2 regions of the Micromonospora sp. WMMD736 genome follow, and region 2 is predicted to be linked to the other one. Evidence: riboswitches for the same ligand, from Rfam matches in the RefSeq annotation. Region 2 holds a riboswitch; the other holds the start of a gene.
The links. Region 2 has a riboswitch for cobalamin ahead of ACN269_RS09040 (hypothetical protein). Riboswitches for the same ligand answer to the same signal wherever they lie in the genome.
Positions count from the first base shown of each region.

Region 1: linked by a shared signal. The riboswitch ahead of ACN269_RS01050 (ribonucleoside-diphosphate reductase subunit alpha) and the one ahead of ACN269_RS09040 (hypothetical protein) in region 2 are both predicted to bind cobalamin.

Region 1 is NZ_JBMHMI010000001.1:291,128-298,531, reverse strand. Features, by position in the region: gene ACN269_RS01060 (family 43 glycosylhydrolase) at 1-475, shown strand, start outside; gene ACN269_RS01055 (ribonucleotide-diphosphate reductase subunit beta) at 628-1,623, opposite strand; gene ACN269_RS01050 (ribonucleoside-diphosphate reductase subunit alpha) at 1,662-3,989, opposite strand; cobalamin riboswitch at 4,185-4,398, opposite strand; cobalamin riboswitch at 4,540-4,679, shown strand; gene ACN269_RS01045 (CbtB domain-containing protein) at 4,715-4,918, shown strand; gene ACN269_RS01040 (CbtA family protein) at 4,909-5,679, shown strand; gene ACN269_RS01035 (histidine phosphatase family protein) at 5,676-6,266, shown strand; gene ACN269_RS01030 (GH92 family glycosyl hydrolase) at 6,456-7,404, opposite strand, start outside.
Region 2 is NZ_JBMHMI010000001.1:2,150,418-2,157,821, reverse strand. Features, by position in the region: gene ACN269_RS09060 (ABC transporter permease) at 1-805, opposite strand, end outside; gene ACN269_RS09055 (ABC transporter substrate-binding protein) at 775-2,373, opposite strand; gene ACN269_RS09050 (hypothetical protein) at 2,676-3,392, shown strand; gene ACN269_RS09045 (cobalt transporter) at 3,389-4,150, shown strand; gene ACN269_RS09040 (hypothetical protein) at 4,226-5,659, opposite strand; cobalamin riboswitch at 5,764-5,886, opposite strand; cobalamin riboswitch at 5,954-6,069, shown strand; gene ACN269_RS09035 (prenyltransferase/squalene oxidase repeat-containing protein) at 6,164-7,404, shown strand, end outside.

The sequences.
Region 1 (7,404 bases), 1.9 Mb from region 2:
GTTCACCGGCGGCAGCGGCACGCTGTTCAACCTCAACTGGTGGCAGTTCCAAGCCAACGGCACGACGCCCACCCCGACCCCGACGCCGAGCCCGCCCGTGGACGCGACGCCCACGCCCGTTCCGACGCCCACGACCACCCCCACGCCGACGCCGACAGGCCCGGCGGGGACGTCCTGCGCGGTCACCAACACCGTGGTGAACACCTGGCAGGGCGGGTTCGAGGGGCGGCTCACGGTCACCAACTCCGGATCGTCGGCGCTCAACGGCTGGCGGGTCACCTGGACGCTCGCCAGCGGGCAGACGGTGTCCCAGGTCTGGAACGGCACCCTCACCCAGTCGGGTAGTCAGGTCACCGTCGCGAACGCCGCGTACAACGGCCAACTCGCGCCGGGCGCGACGACCACCGCCGGCTACCTCAGCTCCATCACCTCGTCGAGTCCGCCCACCACCACCCCCACCTGCACCCCCGCCTGACTCCCCCGTCCCCCACCCCCAAGAACACCCCCACCCCATCCCCACACCCGTCCGCCGCCGACGTCGATCATGGAGTCAATGCCCCCGACACGCCGATAGGGGCGCAACGACTTCATGATCGACGGGGCGGGGCCGGGGGTGGGGTGGGGGTTCTAGAAGTCGTCGTCGAAGGCGACCGTGCCGGTCACCCCGACCTGGTACGCCGACACCCGCCGCTCGAAGAAGTTGGACAGCTCCTGCACGTCCTGCAGCTCCATGAAGGCGAACGGGTTGGCCGACCCGTAGTGCGGCGCGATCCCGAGCTGGGCGAGCCGGCGATCGGCGACGTGCTGGAGGTACTGGCGCATGTCGGTCAACGTGAGACCGGGCACCCCCTGGCCCACCAGGTCCTCGGCGAACTGGACCTCGCACTCGACCGCCTCGGTGAGCATCCGGCGGACCTGGTCGGCCAGGTCGTCGTCGAACAGATCGGGCTCCTCGGCGCGGACGGTGTCGACGACGTCGAACGCGAACGCCATGTGCATGGACTCGTCGCGGAACACCCAGTTGGTGCCGGAGGCGAGGCCGTGCAGCAGGCCACGGGAGCGCAGGAAGTAGACGTACGCGAACGCGCCGTAGAAGAACAACCCCTCGATGCAGGCGGCGAAGCAGATCAGGTTGAGCAGGAAGGCCCGCCGGTCCTCGCGGGTACGCAACTCCCGCAGGTCGCCCAGCGAGTCGATCCAGCGGAAGCAGAACTCGGCCTTGCGACGGATCGACGGAATGTTCTCGATGGCGGCGAAGGCCTCGAACCGCTCGGTCTCGTCGGGCACGTACGTGTCGAGCAGGTTCAGGTAGAACTGGACGTGCACGGCCTCCTCGAACAGTTGCCGCGACAGGTAGAGCCGGCCTTCGGGGCTGTTGACGTGCTGGTACAGGTTGAGCACGAGGTTGTTGGCGACGATCGTGTCGCCGGTGGCGAAGAACGCGACGAGGCGGCTGACCAGATGCCGCTCGGCCGGCGACAGCCGGTCCAGGTCGGCGAGGTCGGCGTGCAGGTCGACCTCCTCGACCGTCCACGTGTTGCGGATGGCGTCCCGGAAGCGGTCGAAGAAGTGCGGGTAGCGCATCGGGCGGAGAGTCAGGTCCATCCCGGGGTCGAGCAGCATGTGTGTGGTCCTCGCGTCGGTGGTGGTGTCGGCGGTGGTCACTGGCACGCCTCGCAGGACTCCGGGTTCTCCAGCGAGCAGGCCAGCGCGTCGGCGTCGACAGCGACGGGGACGACGGGCGTCACCGCGCTGACGGTGGCCTGCTGGATCCGGGTGGCCGGCCGGGACCGCAGGTAGTAGGTGGTCTTCAGACCGGTCTTCCAGGCGTACAGGTACATCGAGGAGAGCTTGCCGATGGTGGGCGAGGCCAGGAACAGGTTCAGCGACTGGGACTGGTCGATGAACGGCGCGCGGGCGGCGGCCAGGTCGATCAGCGCGCGCTGCGGCAGCTCCCACGCGGTGCGGAACAGCTCCCGCACGTCGGCCGGCAGCTCCGCGACGGACTGCACCGAGCCCTCGGCCCGCTTGATCGCCGACCGGATCTGCTCGGTCCACAGGCCGCGGGCCTTCAACTCGCGTACCAGAGCGGTGTTGACCTGGAGGAACTCCCCCGACAGCGTCTCGCGCTTGAACAGGTTGGACACCTGCGGCTCGACGCACTCGTAACAGCCGGCGATCGAGGCGATCGTCGCGGTGGGCGCGACCGCCACCAGCAGCGAGTTGCGCAGCCCGTGCGCGGCGACCCGCTCCCGCAGCGCGTCCCAGCGGGCGGTCTGCGTACCCTCGACGCCCCAGAGGTCGGGTTGAAGCTGGCCCCGGGCGGCCCGGGTCTGCGGGTACGTCGGGTGGGCGCCGAACTCCCGCGCCAGGTCGGCGGAGGTCTCCAGGGCGGTCAGGTACAGCTCCTCGCTGATCCGGGTGGACAGCTCCCGCGCGGCCGGCGCGTCGAACGGCAGCCGCAGCGCGAAGAACACGTCCTGCAACCCCATCAGCCCGAGCCCGACCGGCCGCCAACGAGGGTTGCTCGCCGCCGCCTGCGGGGTCGGGTAGTAGTTGATGTCGATGACCCGGTCGAGGAAGGTCACCGCCGTCCGGACCGTGGCGCGCAGTCGTTCCCAGTCGATGCCGTCGTCGGTCAGGTGGGCGGCGACGTTCACCGAGCCGAGGTTGCACACGGCGGTCTCGTCGTCGCTGGACACCTCGATGATCTCGGTGCAGAGGTTGGAGAGGTGGACCACGTTGCCCGGCTCGGCCGTCTGGTTGCAGAGCCGGTTGGCCGCGTCCTTGAAGGTCATCCAGCCGTTGCCGGTCTGGGCCAGGGCCCGCATCATCTTCCCGTACAGCTCGCGGGCGGGCAGCTGCCGCACGTAGCGGCCCTGCTCCTCGGCGGCCCGGTACGCGGCGTCGAACCGCTCCCCCCACAGGTCCGGCAGTTCGGGCACCTCGTCGGGGTCGAACAGCGACCACATCTCGTCGGCCTCGACCCGGCGCATGAACTCGTCCGGGATCCAGTTGGCCAGGTTGAGGTTGTGGGTACGCCGGGCGTCCTCGCCCGTGTTGTCCCGGAGCTGGAGGAACTCCTCGATGTCCGGGTGCCACGGCTCCAGGTAGACGCAGGCCGCACCCTTGCGCCGGCCGCCCTGGTTGACCGCCGCGACGCTCGCGTCCAACGTGCGCAGCCACGGCACGATCCCGTTGGACTGCCCGTTCGTACCCCGGATCAGCGCGCCGCGGGACCGGACCCGGGAGAACGCGATGCCGATGCCACCGGCGAACTTGGACAGGTTGGCGACCTGGGCGTAGCGCGCGTAGATCGAGTCCAGTTCGTCGCGCGGCGAGTCCACGAGATAGCACGAGGACATCTGGGTGTGTCGGGTGCCGGAGTTGAACAGGGTCGGTGAGCTGGGCAGATAGGCGAGGCTGGACATCAGCCGGTAGAAGTCGACCGCCTCGTCCGGCGTACGGGACAGGCCGCAGGCCACCCGCAGCAGCCAGTACTGCGGGGTCTCCAGCACCAGCCGGGTGGTGGGGTGACGCAGCAGGTACCGGTCGTAGACGGTGCGCAGGCCGAAGTACTCGAAGCGGCGGTCGCCGTCGGCGTCGACGGCGTTGTCGAACGTCTCCGCGTGCGCGGCGACGAACGCGGCGGTCTCGTCGCCGATCAGACCCTCGGCGTGGCCGGCCCGGATCGCCGCGCTGAACGAGGTGATGCCCTGACGCCGCACCTCCTTGTCGACGTAGCCGGCCAACAGCCGCGCGGCCAGGCGCGAGTACTGCGGCTCCGTGCCGATCATCTCGGCCGCCGTCTGGATGGACAGCCGGTCCAGCTCGGCCGTCGTCGCGCCGTCGTAGAGGCCGCTGATCGTACGGGTGGCCACCCGCATCGGGTCGACGTCGGTCAGGTCGTCGGCCCACCGCTCGACCGCCCGGACGATCTTGTTCACGTCCACGGCCTCGGTGCCGCCGTCGCGCTTGCGCACCTGCATCGGGGTCCGCCGCACGGCCTCACCGCTGACCGGGACCACCTCGGTGACTGTCACCACTCACTCCTCGGGAGTTCGAGACCTCAAGGGCCCTCGGACGCGAGGAGGCGGAGACCATCGGACGCCAAGCCCGCGCGGGCATGGGTCAGGTGGCGTCAGCCGTACCACGCGGCCTCGGACCGCCGCGCACCCGAGGTTCGGGTACGCGGCGCGCTGGCAGGTCTTCGGACTCGCGGGCGCGACCGGGCCTGCCCGGTCACCTACTGGCCGTCGCTTCCCAGGCCGATGGCCCAGTGCTGATGACGGCGGTCGTTCCCACTCACCGCTGCGGGACAGTCCCGGATTTCCACCGGGTTCCCTCTTGCCTCGACCAGTCACCAGGATTGGCCGAACCAGCTGCGGTCGACACCATATATAGGGGCGGGCACGTTTGTCACACCCCACATGTCGGTCTCGGGCGTGTCGCGGTCGACGTGACGGTCCTCGTCGATCGACCCGGGCCGGGTGGCGGGCGGCGGCACCCCGACAGTCGTCGTCGGCTTGACCGAGCGGAACCGGCACCGATACGGTCGACCCACTATCTGCGGCGACGCGAGGGAAGCCGGTGAGAATCCGGCGCGGTCGCGCCACTGTGAGCGGCCCCCAGCCCGGGGGTCGCGAGCCAGGACGCTCGGTCGTCCGCAGCCTTGCGATGGGGACGCGTCATCCCCGAGGAGGTTCGTTCACGCATGTCCAGCTCCACGTCCAGCCAGCCGCTGGCGCACCCCGCTGTCCCGATCCGTCTCCTGTGGACGGTCCTGGCCACCGTCGCCGTGCTCGCCCTGCTGGCCTACCTCGTCGCCTTCGACCAGGGGGCGGTCTCGCGCAGCGGGATGTACCTGCACGAGCTGATGCACGACGGCCGGCACCTGCTCGGTGTCCCGTGCCACTGAGCGGCACCGGAACCGCACCCACGTTCGTCACGGTCCTGCTGCGCGGGCTGCTCGCCGGCCTGGTGGCCGGCCTGCTCGCCGGGACGTTCGCCTACGTCGTCGGCGAACCACACGTCGAGGCGGCCATCGCCATCGAGGAGGCGGCCACGCACGCCGGGCCTACCGCCGACGGGCACCAGCACGGCGAGGAGGCCCTGATCGGCCGGGACGGCCAGCGCGGCGGCCTCTTCCTGGCCACCGGCCTGTTCGGTGTCGCCATGGGCGGCCTGTTGGCCAGCGCGTACGTCCTGCTGGCCCGTAGGCGGCAGACCGCCGACGACGGACGGTCCGGGCTGTTGCTCGCCGGCGGCGCGCTGCTCGGCGCGGTGCTCGTGCCGTTCCTCAAGTACCCGCCGAATCCGCCGGCCGTCGGCGACCCCGCCACCATCGACCAGCGCACGGTCACCTACCTGCTGATGGTGGTGCTCGGCCTGGTCGCGGTCTGGTCCGGTTCGCTGGGCTACCGGTCGGTGAGTGAACACGCGCCCGTGTGGCTGCGGGCCAGCGCCGCGGTCGGCGGCTTCCTGCTGGTCACCGTCGTGTCCTATGTGGTGCTGCCGTCGTTCCAGGAGGTCCCCGCCGACTTCCCCGCGACACTGCTGTGGAACTTCCGACTCGCCTCACTCGGCACCCAGACGGTGCTGTGGACCGGGATCGGCCTGCTCTTCGCCGCCCTGATGCACCGCCAGCGCGCGGCCGCCGACGCACCACTGGCCGGGTGAGCGCCACCAGCCTGCGGCTGGTCGCCCACGGTCACACCGCCGCCCTGCGGCAGGCCCGGTTCGGCGGAGACGACGGTCTGGACGAGGGCGGCCGACGTGCCGCCCTCGCCCTGTCCCCCGCCCTGCCTTGCCGGCGTCCGCCCGACGCCTGCCTGTCCAGCCCGGAGACGGCGGCCGTCGAGACCGCCGAGGTTCTCGGCCTCGCGCCCAGCGTCGAGGCAGGCCTGGCCGACTGCGATTACGGCGACTGGTCCGGCCGGGCCCTGGCCGAGATCGCGGCGGAACGGCCCGACGCGCTGCGCGAGTGGCTGTCCGATCCGGACGCCGCGCCGCACGGTGGTGAGTCGATCGTCGCCGTGCGCCGGCGCGTCGGTCGGTGGCTGGACGCGCAGCGCGGCGGCGGCCGACGGGTCACCGCCGTCACCCACCCGCTCGTGATCCGGGTCGCGCTCGTGCACGCCCTGGATCTGCCGTTGGCGACGTACCGGCTGTTCGACGTCGCGCCGCTGGCGGTCGTCCGGCTCACTGGCCACGGCCCACACTGGCAGCTCCGCCTGGACGCGGCACCAGCACCGGCGGAGGGGTGACGAGGGTCTACCACGACCCCTGTCGAGCTGCCCCAGATTCGGGGCAGCGAGGTCGGCTGGCAGGAGCGGCGATCGGTCGGGCGAGGCGAGCGGTCCCGCGACCCGCCGTTCGGGGCCGGGATCGGCGGACCCGCAACGGATGTCGGGCGGGCCGTGGAGTACGGCCCGCCCGACTGATGTGCTTCCGGCCTACTTCGTAGCGGTGATCGTGAACGGTCGGGACACCGTCGCCTTCGACCGGGACCCGGCCAGCGTCACGCTGGTGACTCCGGGCTCCATCGAATCCGGGACGCCGACGGTCCCACCGGCGACGATGCCGTCACCGTTCGCGCGCACCGTGCCGACCCGACGGCCGTCGCCGAGGCTGACCGTGATCGTCTCGTTCGGCGCGAAGCCGGTGCCGTCGACGGTGATCGCCGTGCCGCGCGGCGCGGTCGGCGTGGGCAACGACAGGCGCGGCTGGTAGGCCGGCTCCGCCGAACCCACGATCACCTGCACGGTCGCCGTCGCCGGGTTCGCCGAGGACGCGCCGGTGGCGCGGACGGCGTACCGACCCGGTGGCGTGTCCCCGGGGGTCGCGACGGTCGCACGGACCGTGCCCGTCGCGGACGCCGGGACCGTCACCTCGCGGGTCGTGCCGGCCGCGAGGCCCACCGTCACCCGCTCGCCGGCGGCGAACCCACTGCCGACGACCGTGACCGCGTCGCCAGCGGCGACCGACTGCGCGCCGGACACCGCGAGGGTGGTGGCCGCCCCAGCCGGCCGGACCGTCACGGTGAAGGTAGCGGTGCTGCTGGACACCGTGTCCCACACGGTGACGCGCACCGGGTAGGTGCCCACAGCGGCGTAGGTGTGCCGACCACTGAGCGCGCCGTCCGCGCCGACCGTGGCGTCGTCCGGAACCGTGCCGTCGCCCCACTGCACGCGGGCCCGGTAGCCGGTGGTGTCGGGGACACCGCCGGTCACCGACCCGAGGTCCGCCGTGAGAACCTGCCCGACGTCGACGCTCTGGTCGCCCGGGGCGGTGGTCACCAGGGCAGCAGCCGGAGTGCCGTCGTCGGCCACGGCGAACACGTGGATCCGGCCCGCCGAGCGCGGGTCGCCGGTCTGCGTCGGCAGGGTCACCGACACCAGCGTC
Region 2 (7,404 bases):
TGCCGACCAGGGTGAGGAACGGCAGCAGCGCGGTGCGCAGCGCATGTCCGAACAGGACGGTCCGCCCCGGCAATCCCCGGGCCCGTGCGGCGAGCACGTGGTCGTCACGCAAGCTGTCGGCGACCGCGTCCCGGACGAACAACACGAACCAGGGCGCCTGGGACACCGCCAGCACCCCCACCGGGAGGATGAGGTGGCGCGCCACGTCGGACCAGGACGTGCTGGTCGCGGTCACGTCGGTGAGCCCGCCGGCGGGTAGCCACCCCAGCGCCAACGCGAACAGGGCGATCGCGGCCAGGCCCAGCCAGAACACCGGCATCGACTCCACCGCGTAGGCGGCGGCCCGCAACGCGCGGTCGAAGAGCCCACCCCTGCGGTACGCGGCCAGCGCGCCCAGCAGCAGGCTGGTGACCAGTACGACGCCGAGTGCCATCCCGATCAGCAGCAGCGTCCAGCCGGCCCGGGCGGCGAGCACTGCGGCCACCGGTTCGTGGCGGCTCGTCGACCAGCCGAGGTCCCCTTGGACGAGGTTGCTGATCCAGCGCAGGTACTGCACCGGTAGCGGGTCGTCGACCCCCCAGTTGGCGCGGATCTGCGCCAGGTTCTCCTCGGTGGCGGTGAAAGCCGCCGCGCCCGCGTACTGCTTTGCCGGGTCCACGGGCGAGGCGGCGCCGAGGGCGAACATCCCGATGCTGGTCGCCGCGAGCACCGGGACGGCGACCAGCAGCCGGCGTCGCACCACCGCACCTACCCCGGCCAGTCGACCGGAGCGGGTCACGAACGCGTCCAGGTGTTGATGTTCCACCAGAGGCTGTTCGCCACTCCGTGCTCGTGCGCCTCGACGCGCGGGGCGACGCCCTGGACCGATGCCTTCAGCACGTAGGTGTGCCGCAGGTAGGTGAGGAACAGCCACGGCACGTCCGCCACGAGCTGCTTCTGGAACTGCGCGTACGCGGCCTTGCGGCGGGCCGGATCGATCTGGTCGCGGCCCTCCTGCAGCGAGCGGTCCGTCACCTCGGAGCGGTACGAGCCGGGGTTGAAGTAGCCCTGCCCCGCGAACCGGGAGCCGAACAGCTTGTACGAGACGAAGTCCGGGTCGTACGGCGTGCCGTAGCCCATCAGCAGGGCATCGGACTTCATCCGCGGGTCAATGGCGTCCCACGTCAGACCGGCCGGGGTCACCTCGATGCCGATCTTCTTCGCGTCGGCCGTCACCGCCAGCGCCAGGTCCTTGCGCAGGGTGTCGCTCGCCGGGTACATGAGCGTGAATCGGGCCGACCGGCCGTCCTTGACCCGTACCCCATCCGCGCCGGGCTTCCAGCCAGCCGCGTCGAGCAGCGCCCCGGCCGCCGTCGGGTCGGCGGTGGGAGCGCCGACGGTCGAGGGCTCGGCGAACTCGGAGGTCGGGGGGACCGGCCCGAACGCCGGCTCGCCCGCGCCGTTGAGAATGCCGGCGACCATCGCGGACCGGTCCACGGCGAGGTTGAGCGCCCGGCGGACCGCCGTATCAGCGAGGACAGGGTTGCCCATTGGCAGCATCACGCCGCGGTAGTCGGCGGTCGGCACCCGCTGCACCGCGTACGCGCTGTCTCTGTCGAAGCCGGAGGCGAGCTTCGGTGGCAGTTCGGCGGCGTCGAACTCGCCGGCTCGCATCCGCTGGGCGCGGACGTTGTCGTCGGCGACGAACGCCACCACGACCCGGTCGTTCGCCGGCCGGCCGCCGAAGTAGCGCTCGTTGGCGGTGAGCACGAGGCGGTCGCCCGGCGTCCAGGACTCGACCTTGTACGGTCCGGTCCCGATCGGCTTGCGGTTGAAGCCGGTGGTGTTGATGTCCTGCCCGCTGAGCAGCTTGGCGGGCACGATGCCGAGGGTGAGTCGCTGCAGGAACGGCGCGTACGGGTAGCGCAGCGTGAACACCACGGTCGTGGCGTCGGGTGTGGACACCGACTCCACCATGTCCAGGTCGGAGCGCAGTGTGGAGTCCACCTTCGGATCCAGCACCGCCTGGTACGTAAAGACGACATCCGACGCGGTCAGCGCGCTGCCGTCGTGGAACTGCACACCGTCGCGCAGTTTGGCGGTCACGGTGCGTCCGTCGGGCGACACCGTCGGCAGGGCCGAGGCCAGGCCGGCGACGAGGCGGTTGTCGCTGTCGCGGGCGACGAGCCCGTCGAAGATCAACGCGGCGCCGTCGACGCCGTAGTTGAGCACCGGGTTCAGTGCGTCGGGCTCGTCGGAGGTGGCCACGACCAGGGTCGCGCCACCGGCTGAGCTGTCCGGGTTGGTCGGGGCCGAGCAGCCGGCGAGGACGAGCATTCCGGCCGCTGCGGTCGACGCCACGAGACGTCGGAAGGCCGGTCGGATCCGGGTCACTACACGCTCCTGTGGTGTGGGGAACGGGTGCGGGCGTGCGGGTGCAGCCGCCGCGGTTATTGATCACGTTGGCACAGTTGCCACACCATGGCAATTGCCAATCGAGTGCATCATGGTTCCGGGAGTGGCCGCCGAACCCATCACCGGGCGCGTGTCGCCGCCCGGGCATCCCGACGGACCGATGAGTTGATCAACGGACTGTTCATGTCCTCGTCTCGTGCCCCACACCGGCCCGGACGTGCGCGTTTCCCGAGGTTGAGCAGGGTTGCCGCGAATGTGTCATCGCAATCCTGGAGCACCACGTGTCCCTGCACGCACGTCGGCGACGACGAAACGCGGCGACGGTAACTCCGCTGGCGGCCCTCTGCACCACCGCGGCCGTCCTGGTCCTACCGTCCCCGGCGGCGGCGCACCCCTTCGGTGACCCGCAGACCGTGTCCATCGCCCCCGACGAGCAGCGGAACGACGTCGTGCGGGTGCGGTGGCGTGTCGGCGGACCCGACGACCTCACCCTGCTCGGAGTCTCGCTCGGGTTGCTACCGGCCGACCGCGTCCTGCTCGACGGCGCTGTCGACTACCGGGCGACCGACCCGGCCGTGATCGCGTCGTCCGAGCAGTTCCCCGCGTACCTGCTCAAGCAGATCACCGTGGCCGACGGGGCGCGCCCCTGCCTCGGCAGTGTCGCGCCGCTGAGGGCACTGGCGCGGATCGGTGCGACGATCGACTACACCTGCCCGGGGCCGGTTGGTTCGGTCACCGTCGCGGTGCGGATGCTGACCGACCTCAACCCCGCCTACCGGGCCATGGCCACCGGCCCCGGGGGGCAACGCGCGGTGTACGGCTCGGGCGAGGAAACCCACGACTGGAGCCTCACCAGCCGCGCGCCGGCCGCCGGCAGCACCAGCCGTGGCCGCAGCGCGGCCGTCCAACTCGCCGGCGTCATCGCCGCGGTGCTGCTGGTCGCGGTCGGGGTCCCGTTGGTGGTGCGGCGGGTGCGGCGACGCAGGGTCCTGGCATGACCGCGAGCGCAGCTTTGTCCGCGTCCCTTACAGACCAGATGCAGGACCTCATCCATTCACCGGGCGTACCCCCGATCGCGTTCGTGCTCGCGTTCGCCGCCGGTGCGGGTCACGCCGTGGCCCCGGGGCACGGTAAGAGCCTGGCCGCCGCCTACCTCGCCGGCTCGCGCGGCCGGATCCGGGACGCCGCCTGGCTGGGCGGGTCGGTGGCCGTCATGCACACGCTCTCCGTGCTGGTGATCGGCGTGGCGTGGACGTTCCTGTCCCTGTCCGAGGTGATCCGGATGCAGGAACTCACGAGCTGGCTGCAACTCGGCGCGGGTGTGATCGTCCTGGCCACCGGTCTGTGGATGGTGCGCCGACACCTGCACAACGCTGGCCACAATCACTCACACAGCCACAGCCACAGCCACAGCCACGAGCATGGGAAGCGTCCCGGGCTGGTCCTGCTCGGCATCTCCGGCGGGCTGACCCCGTCTCCTGCCGCGTTCCTCGTGCTGGCGACCGGGCTGTTCATCGGTCGCGCTGGCTTCGCCCTGCTGCTGGTCCTGACCTTCGGCCTCGGCATGGCCGTCGTGCTCTTCGGCGTCGGGGTCCTCGCGGTCGCCGGAAGCTCACTCATCAACCGGGGCGCACAGTCCCGCGCCGTCCTCGGTCTGGCCGCGCGGGTGGCGCCTGTGCTCGCCGCCAGTGGCATCACGCTCTTCGGCGCGGGCCTCGTCACGGTCGCCGCGATCCACCTCGTCACCCTCACCTGAAGCGGCAGCGGGCGGATCAGCCGTCGGATGGTCAGCGGCTGCTCGGCCGCCGCTGACCATCCGATTATCCGGCTGTCAGACGCCGTAGCGCAGGTAGATGGTGTCGCCGACGGTCACGGTCGTGCCGCGGGTCGCGCTGGCCGGGGTGCCGCCGTCGCGGGTGACCTTCCAGGTGGAGGAGCCGCTGTTGGCCAGGCCGTTGATCGAGCTGATGGTGCCGGTGCCGCTGGTGGGGTTCAGGGCCGTGACGCAGCCACTCGGGGTGGCCGCGCCGACGGCCGCGTCCAGGACGGCACCGAGGGTGGTGGTGGCGGCGCTCGGGGTCAGCGCGACCGCGCACGGCTTGATGCTGCCGCTGCCGTTGTCGATGATCACGGCGAGCTTGGTGGCGGTGCCAGCGGTGAATCCGCTCGCCGCGACCCAGGTGGGCGCGCCGACGGTGACCGGGGTCGGGGGAGCGGCGGTGTAGCCCGCGCCGGCGAGGGCGCGCACCGCGTCGATGGAGGCGTACGCCGACGGGGTGGTGTTGGTGGGCAGGTACTTGAATCCGCCGCCGGTCAACTGCTGCGCGCGCAGGAAGTCGATCGGGGTCTTGCCGGCGGTGGTGGTGAAGTCGGTGCCCTGGCTGGGGATGCCGCAGGCGTTGAGCCCGGAGACGGCCCAGGCGTTGGAGTCGGTGTTGACGCCGAACATCGAGCTGAACGCGCCCGAGGCGTTGACGAGCTTGCCCTTCAGGAAGTTCTTCGCCTGCAGCACGTCGGTGTCGGTGTTGGGGACCCCGGCGGCGCAGAGCGCGGCCATCGCCGCGCCGGTCATGTCGATGTCACTGGTCGCGGCGAGTTGGGTGGGGTCGCCCTCGGCCTGGGTGAACGTCCAACCGCCGTCGTTGTGCTGGTTGTTGCGGATCCGGGTGATCGAAAGGTCGAGCAGTGCCTGCGGCACGCGGGCGGCGCCGGCCTGGGTCTTCGCGCCGGCCAGGGCGAGAGTGCCGAAGACGGTGCCATTGAAGTTCGCCGGCGGGCCGTAGTAGCCGGCCGAGCCGGTCTGCCAGTAGGCGATGGTGTCGGCAATCAGGTTACGGGTGGGGGAGACCCGGGCGGGATCGATGCCGGCGGCGTAGGCGTTCAGGACCCCACGCTCGTAGTCGGTGACCACCGGCGTGCTGCTCGGCCAGGACGAGGCCGAGAGCTGGTTGCGGTAGACGGTGCGGGCGTTCTTGGTCGTGTCGCCGGAGGGGTAGACGTCCACCGCCGCGACGCCGGCGGGCGCGAACGCGCTGAACGCCCACTCGTTCGACAACCCGCCGCTGGCGTAGCTCCCGTCGGCAGCCTGCAGGGTCCGCAGGTAGGCGACGCCGTTGGTCTTGGCGGTGGCGATCTGCGCGGCGGTCGAGGTCGCGGCGGCCGGTGCGGCGCCTCCCGCGACCGCCAGGACCGTGGCGATCAGCGCGGCGGCGGGAACGGCCGCGAGGCGTCTGCGGCGGCTGCCGGGTGAAAAGCGCGAGGACATCGGGTCTCCTTGGGGGTACGGGGCACGGCTGCCTCGACCCGGAGCCCGGCGCGCGCCGGCGGGAGCGGGGCGGGCCGGCCGCAGGACGCGTGGGACGGATACCGCAGGTGCTGCGTCACCACGTAGGTAGTCGGGCTCGGGACGGGCGAACCGTCCTCACCGTTGCGCGTCAGCCCCGGATTCCCACCGGGTTCCCCCACGCGATGACGCGGTCACCGTATGGGAGGAGACCGCTACCGCGCGCTGTTAGGTACATGACACGTCCTCGCGTTGACGCGGTGGTGGCGGTTGTGGTCCGATGGCCGCGATCCAGCAGTCAGGGGAAGCCGGTCAAAGTCCGGCGCTGGCCCGCAGCCGTAGGTCCCGATATCGGGACGAGTCGGATTACCTGGCTGGATAGTGCACCGCAGCGCCGTCGAGGTACACGGCGCGGAGCCAGGTTTCCGGGGTTTGTCCTCGGGGTCCGCGTCCGCGCCTGCGCCGCTAGCCCCCGAGAGAGTCGCCATGTCCCCACTGGTCAGTCGAACGTCGCGTGTTCCCGCAGCGTGGTTGGCGGCCGTCGCCGCAGCGGTGCTCGGCGCGGTGGCGCTGGTGGTGCCGACCCGCGCCGCGCTCGCCGACCCGCTGGAGTCCTGCACCCCAACGCAGGGCGCGATCGTCGCTGTCGACTTCGGCGCATGGGGTGGGCCGCTGCTGCGGGGCTGCGACGCCACCCCGACCACCGGACTGGACCTGCTGCACGAGGCGGGCTTCACCACCGCCGGCACCGCCCACGACGGCCCCGGCTTCATCTGCCGGATTGGGTCTCCCGCCTTCGACGCCGGTGCCGAGCACCCGACGCCGGCTGACGAGGCGTGCGAGTTGACGCCGCCGGCCACTGCCTACTGGTCCTACTGGATTGCCCCGGCCGGGCAGGACCACTGGACCTACAGTCCACTCGGCGCGATGTCCCAGCGGCCGGGCCCGGGTGAGGTCGAGGCGTGGGTCTTCGGCGGCACCGACATCGGCGGCAGCACCGGGGTGCCCACCTTCACCCCCGCGTCGGTACGCGCGAGCGGCCCGACTCCGACCGCCACTGCGACTCCGACGGCGACCCCGACCTCGACGCCCGTGCCGACGCGACCGACGGAAGCGCAGGTCAAGGCGGTGGCGAGTTACCTGGTGGGGCAGCTCGTCGACGGCGACCACGTGGACAACGGTTTCGTCAACTACTACCGGACCATCGCTGTCGCCACCGCCCTGGCCGGGACCGGTGGGCAGGACCAAACCCTCACCAAGGTCGTCGACTACCTGCGGGCGCACGTCGATGCCGCGATCTTCCCGAACGGCGACACCGCCGTGCCGAACACCGCTAACGTCGCCAACCTCGCCCTGCTGGCCACGATCACCGGAGGCGACCCGCGCGCGTTCGGCGGCCGGGACCTGATCGCCACGCTCACCGACCGGGTGTGCACCGCGACCGACATCGACGCCGGATGCGCCGCCGCCGGTGACTTCGCCGGATCGACCGGACCGATGACCCACGCAACAGCGCTGCTCGCGCTCAAGCGCGCCGGCATCACCCCGCCCACCGCGACCGTCGCCCGGCTGACCGAGCAGCAGTGCGCGAGCGGCGCCTTCGGTGGCCTGTGGCTCGCCCCGGGCGAGTTCTGCGACCCGGACATCGCCGCCACGACCCTGGCTGTCCTCGCGCTGCACGCCCTCGGCGGACAGGACGAGGCGCTGGGCTCGGCCAAGACGTTCCT